Linked DNA regions of Lacibacter sediminis. The protein of the gene in region 1 interacts with the protein of each later gene in a pairwise test. Links are inferred from orthologs where the notes say so. Each region holds a gene or a part of one and is shown on either strand. Other genes may lie near its edges.

Region 1 (3,285 bases):
CAACGCCTCGTTTACTACATGTGATGTACCACTTTCAATCATAAAAATGGTCCAGCAGATTGCTCCTGTTAGCAAAGCTGTTGCTGCTTTATTGATCTTTACAATATGTTCAAATGCGATCAGTAAATAGCCAAGAATAAAAATACCGATGATTAAAAATGTAGCCATACTGAACCAGGTTGAAAGCTTCAAATATAAAGCATAATAAAAGAATCGTTACCCGGAAGTGGTATTCAATTTACTTCAAACCGGAAACTCATTTCCTGCCACGTTATTTGTTAAGTTTTCTTTCACACAGATAAACAAAAAACAGCCGTTATAATGATAGCGAACCCGGTAATTGAGTTTAACAAGTTGCATGATAACCGCAGATCTTATTGGCATTATTTTAGTTTATAAGAACGCAATTTTATTTCCATGATTCAAAAAAGTATTCTTGCATCGTTTGTTCTGATTCTGTTTTTTGTCAACTCCTCTTTTGCACAATACCGTCACCAGGCAGGTGTGCGCTTAGGCAGTGCCGACCAGGTTGTATCAACCGGTTTTACTTACCGTTATCATTTCAATAATGGCAAAGCAGTGGAAGCAATTCTGAATCTCAGAGATCCTATTGCATTAGGCGCTTTGTATGAAGTATTCAAACCTATTAACGCTGTTCCCAACCTGCAATGGTTTTATGGAGGAGGTGCCTATGTTGGGTTTAAGGGAGATGATAATTTCGGTATTGCCGGTATTGCTGGTCTCGATTACCAGTTTAATGAAGTGCCGATCAATTTATCAATCGACTGGAAACCCGAATTAAACTTTATTCAATCGGTTCGTTTCCGTGCATCCACTGTTGCTGTATCTGTAAGATTTTCGTTCCTTAAAAAATAATTTCGTTCTCTTGGTTTCTGAAAAAGGTCTGATCTTCATCAGGCCTTTTCTTTTTCATGATTGCTATTGTAACTTTAGTATATGAAGATGTTTACTGCCGATCAGATCAGGGCATGGGATGCATATACCATCGCACATGAACCAATTGCTTCCATTGATCTCATGGAGCGTGCTGCCCTGGCCTGCAGCAACTGGATATTGCAACATCTTTTCTCAAAAAAGAAACTGCACATTTTCTGCGGCAAAGGAAACAATGGTGGTGATGGATTAGCTATTGCACGACTTCTTTTGCAGGAAGGGGTTTCTGTTGTTACTTATATTTATGAAACAGGCACCAAAGGCACCGATGATTTTCAACATAATCTTGAACGGCTGCACAAGCTTACCAAAGAAATTCATTTCATTCAATCAGCAGAATTCTTTCCCGCTTTAACTGCTGATGATGTGGCGATCGATGCATTACTTGGCACCGGCCTGAATAAACCAATCGATGGTTTAATGCTGCAACTGGTAGAGCATATCAGCAACTCTCCTGCTGCTGTTATTTCCATTGATATACCAACAGGCATGTTTGCTGATAAAAGCTGTAAAGAATATACCTGCACAAGAGCCGATCATACGTTGAATTTCCTGGTGTACAAGCTTTGTTTTATGATGCAGGAAAATGCGGATTGGTTTGGCGAAGTTCATCTGCTTGATATTGGATTACATCCAACTTACTATTATGAAACAATTGCGTTTCATCAACTCATTGATCAGGAGATCATTTCATCCATTTATCGTAAACGAAAGCCATTTTCACACAAAGGCGTGTTTGGTCATGCGTTGATCATGGCCGGCAGTTATGGAAAAAACGGTGCAGCCGTTTTATCTGCAAAAGCTGCTTTGCGAATTGGTGCAGGATTATTAACGGTGCATACGCCGAAGTGCGGATATACGGTATTACAATCAACAGTGCCTGAAGCAATGCTTGAAACAGATGTTGAAGAACAACACCTGTCAACATTGCCAACAGATATGTCGAGATATACTGCTATTGGTATTGGACCCGGTATAGGATTGCATGAACAAACGGCAGAACTTTTAATGAACCTGTTGCACACAGCACATCAACCCGTGGTACTCGATGCTGATGCATTAAATCTGTTATCGATCAAAAAAGATCTGACGAAACACTTGCATGAAGAATGTATACTTACTCCTCACCCAAAAGAATTTGAGCGTTTGTTTGGCAAAACAAATAATGATTTTGAACGCAAGGAACTGGCACTGCAAAAAGCGGAAGAGTTGAATTGTGTAATTGTATTGAAAGGACATCACACATTTATTGCCAGCCCGAATGGTGATGCATGGTTTAACAATACAGGCAATGCCGGTATGGCAACAGCAGGCAGTGGCGATATATTAACCGGAATATTAACCGGCTTGCTGGCACAAGGTTATAATGCAGAAGAAGCAGCGATACTCGGCGTGTACATTCATGGAGCAGCAGGTGATCTTGCTGCACAACAGTTATCGCAGGAAGCAATGATGGCGGGTGATATCAATCAATACATCGGCAGCGTATTTCTTCAACTGTAACAAACTAACTACATGCAGTTGAAGATCTTTCTGAAATTGTTTACCTCTACCCTGCTGTTCATGTATAGTGCGTTTGATGCCGCCGCACAAACAAAAAACGATTCATCAATTAACAAAAGTCATTTACTTGCATTGCCGGTTATTTCCAGATCCATTGAAACGGATTGGTCGTTTGGCGCCGGTGGCACTTATACATTTTATACAACAAGGAAAAAAGATTCTACTACCCGAACCTCCTCAATTCGTTTTCTCGGAAGCTATTCACTGCGAAAACAATTTTTATTTACAGTGAATGGACCGGTATTCTTTCCCGGTGAAAAATATATTCTCAACAGTCATTTCTCCTTCAGTTCTTTTCCTGATCGTTTTTGGGGAGTGGGCAATCATACACCTGACGACAACGAAGAAGAATATGTTTTCAAACAATTCTATGTTCGACTGCATGGTGAACGGCTCCTTGGGAAAAATTTTTTTGCGGGATTGATTTACGATTTTCAACGGGTGATCAATATTAATACACAACCGGGTGGTTTGTTTGATCAGCAAAATGTTGCGGGCAAAAATCCATATCAGGTTTCAGGTTTAGGATTAAGCTTTTCATGGGACACACGTAACAATACCTTCTGGCCAAACAAAGGACATTTATTTTCGTTGCAGGCAACGCATTATACATCGCTGTTATTTTCTGATCATCGTTTCAACAATATTATTGCCGATGCAAGGTGGTTCAAACAGATCACACGTAAGCAGATACTTGCATTGCAAGGTTATATCTTTTTAAATACAGGTGCCGATGTGCCCATTAGAAGTATTGCATCTCTTGGTGGC
Region 2 (3,320 bases), 310 kb from region 1 along the record:
GCACTCATTGATAATTTTCTTGCATTTGATGCTCAATCAAAAGTAGCCTGCGAAACATTGGTTACAACCGGCCAGGTTGTTTTGGCTGGTGAAGTACGTTCAAAAGCTTACCTCGATGTTCAGGAAATTGCCCGTGGTGTAATTAAAAAGATCGGCTATACAAAGAGTGAATATATGTTCGAAGCAAACTCATGTGGTGTGTTAAGCGCTATTCATGAGCAAAGTGCTGACATTAACCAAGGTGTTGATCGTAAGAAAAAAGAAGAACAGGGCGCCGGTGACCAAGGTATGATGTTTGGTTATGCAACTAACGAAACAGAACATTACATGCCATTGGCGTTGGATCTTGCTCACAATCTGTTGATCGAGTTAGCGGCTATCCGTCGTGAAAAGAATTCAAAAATGCCTTACCTGCGTCCTGATGCAAAGAGCCAGGTAACTTTGGAATATGATGATAACAATCAACCGGTTCGCATCGATGCAATTGTTATCTCTACACAGCATGATGATTTTGATGCAGAAGCAAAAATGCTGGCAAAGATCAAAGCTGATGTGATCAACATTCTGATCCCACGTATCAAATCAAAATACAAGAAATACGCTAAGCTGTTCAATAATGATATTAAATATCATATCAACCCCACAGGTAAGTTCGTAATTGGCGGACCACATGGCGATACAGGTTTAACCGGTCGTAAGATCATTGTTGATACTTACGGTGGCAAAGGTGCGCATGGTGGTGGTGCATTCAGCGGTAAAGATCCGTCTAAAGTAGATCGTTCAGCTGCTTACGCTACACGTCACATTGCAAAGAACTTAGTTGCTGCAGGTTTGTGCAGCGAAGTGTTGGTGCAGGTTTCTTATGCAATTGGTGTTGCAAAACCAACTTCAATTAACGTAAATACTTACGGTACTGCAAAGGTTGATTTAAGCGATGGAGCTATTGCCAAGATCGTTGAAGGTATCTTCGATATGCGTCCTTACTTTATCGAGCAGCGTTTGAAACTGCGTAACCCGATCTACAGCGAAACTGCTGCTTATGGTCATATGGGCCGTGTTCCTGAAGTAGTAGAAAAAACATTCAAGAGCCCTGATGGTAAAGTGAAAAAAGTAAAAGTGGAACTGTTTACCTGGGAAAAATTAGATTATGTATCGAAAGTGAAAAAGGCTTTCGGTTTAAAATAACCCAAACAAAACCATCAATGTGGTTCAACCCATAAACCGAAAGGTTTGTGGGTTTCTTTTTTATGTTTCTTTGCAGCGTGAAACAGTTCCGTCAAAAACAACAACGTCCCAAGAAATCTACTTTAGTGATCGGCCGCATTCCTGTGCTTGAAGCTTTACAGGAAGGGAAGCAGCTTGATCGCATTTATATGCAGAATACCTTGCATGGCGATGTTGCAGAAGAAATTCAAAAGCTCGCATTTAAACAACAGGTGCCCGTTAATAAAGTACCGGTTGAAAAGCTAAACAGTTTTAATGTAAGCGATCACCAGGGATGTCTTGCGCAACTTTCAAAGATCCGTTACCAGGATCTGCAACAGGTAATTGACTGGGTAGTGGAGAAAGGCGAAGTGCCAATGTTCGTTATTCTTGATGGTGTTACTGATATTCGAAATATTGGTGGCATTGCACGCACTGCTTTGTGTTGCGGCGCTCATGCGATTATTATTCCCGATAAAGGAGTAGGGGCATTGAATGAAGATGCAATTCTTACAAGTGCGGGTGCTTTAGAATTGATTTCTGTTTGCAGAGTGAACAGTTTAATGAAAGCTGTTGATGATCTTCATCTGAATGGCATTCGTGTATTTGCCAGTGAAATGACAGCGAAGACAAGTATTTATGATTGCGATTTCAAAGAACCCTGCGCCATTGTCATGGGTGGTGAAGAAAAAGGTGTTTTTCCCGGACTGATGAAGATCTGCGATGAAACTTTCAAAATCCCCATGAAAGGAGATTTTGAAAGTTTGAATGTAGGTGTAGCAACGGCCATGATATTGTATGAGGCAATGAAGCAACGGGGATAATTCTAAAAATCTACCTGATAACTCAACACAGGAACAATGCCCGATTGTTGTTTGAATGTCCATTGATTAGTTGTAGGGTCATATCTTCTGCCTAAGGGATCAATGTTCTTTTGTGCAAACAGATTCTGAATATCAAGTGCAAGCTGCCAACTGATCTTCTTTTTATCTTTTCGAAGTGAGATACGTCCATCAGTTCTGAAGTATGCATCTGTATATTCTGAGTAAGGCTTTGTTTCATCAAGTACAGGTTGTCTTGAGCTTCCGTTTTGCACAGCAGCAAGAGGGGAGAGGGGCACGCCTCCATTGTATAACACTTTCCAACCTGCCTGCAGTACTTTATTCTTTTTCAGTTTCCATTCTTTTGCACCAACCCATGATGCGCTTGTACGTGAGTTAAACCGGGTGTTGTATGATTTGCCATCCAACGGAATAAACTTTGAATCAAACACAGAGAATGATGCGATCATGAACAGACCTTTCGAGAAGAATTTTTCCAATGAAAGATCAACACCGGTGTTTGTTCCTTTTCCTTTACTTACCAATGGTTCATTGGCATAACCTTCCATCTCATTCAATATCCAATAAGTTCTGTCAATATTGTCTACAACAGGTATCTGAAATAACTGTTGGCGATAAGCCTCTACATGAAAGCGCCACTTCTTTCCCAGCATTTGATCAAATGCAAGGATGTAGTGATGTGATCGCATCATCTTCAGATCCTTATTGGGAAAAGAAGAACCTGACTGATAGAAATAAGAACCCAGCGGAAGAAGTTTGCTGTGCAATCCATATGCAGCAGTAAGATTGGTTTTAGCAGAAAAACGATATTGTACTGAAAGCCGTGGATCAATAACAAACTGTTTGTTCAACGCAAAGTACATGCTGTGTACACCGGGGTTGATGAGAATGCGGCTGTTGGGCTTTATTCCAAATTGCAGATATGGTTGTAACAGCCAACTGTTTCCTTCGCCCATGATCACATTTGGTTTGAAAGAATTGTTTGTATAATTCCATTCGCCTTTATTAAACTTATAATCCAGCAGACTTGCATACATGCCTGCCTTAAAGTTTACAACTGTATTTACTTTATGATTAAATGAAACAGTTGCTGAAACACGGTTGTTGTTATACAGTTCATCATTTACTTTCGTTGCCACCTGTTGTTTCGTAAGCGTATCATCCACCCATTTGATCTGCTGTCCCATTACTGCAATGGATGTTTTGATAAACGACTTCGTATTGAGTTTGATCGTTTGTGCAATGCCAAACGCACCCATCAACGTACTGTTTTCA

What was found.
Region 2: the proteins of H4075_RS13440 (region 1) and rlmB interact in binary tests that used the Escherichia coli proteins (3 or more experiments, as listed by UniProt). The link is inferred for Lacibacter sediminis from one-to-one orthologs.

The regions. Positions count from the first base shown.
Region 1 is NZ_CP060007.1:3,165,332-3,168,616, forward strand. Bases 259-3,207 are described here. They hold H4075_RS13440 (NAD(P)H-hydrate dehydratase), read left to right. Parts: upstream 259-957; coding sequence 958-2,457; downstream 2,458-3,207. Other genes in these bases: H4075_RS13435 (hypothetical protein), read left to right, coding at 418-876; H4075_RS13445 (BamA/TamA family outer membrane protein), read left to right, coding at 2,470-3,207. Outside these bases: sodium:proton antiporter NhaD, read right to left, coding at 1-168; more of H4075_RS13445, read left to right, coding at 3,208-3,285. UniProt on the Escherichia coli protein: Bifunctional enzyme that catalyzes the epimerization of the S- and R-forms of NAD(P)HX and the dehydration of the S-form of NAD(P)HX at the expense of ADP, which is converted to AMP.
Region 2 is NZ_CP060007.1:2,859,412-2,862,731, reverse strand. The notes cover bases 161-3,144. They hold rlmB (23S rRNA (guanosine(2251)-2'-O)-methyltransferase RlmB), read left to right. Parts: upstream 161-1,262; coding sequence 1,263-2,027; downstream 2,028-3,144. Other genes in these bases: H4075_RS12075 (TonB-dependent receptor), read right to left, coding at 2,030-3,144; metK (methionine adenosyltransferase), read left to right, coding at 161-1,185. Outside these bases: more of metK, read left to right, coding at 1-160; more of H4075_RS12075, read right to left, coding at 3,145-3,320. UniProt on the Escherichia coli protein: Specifically methylates the ribose of guanosine 2251 in 23S rRNA.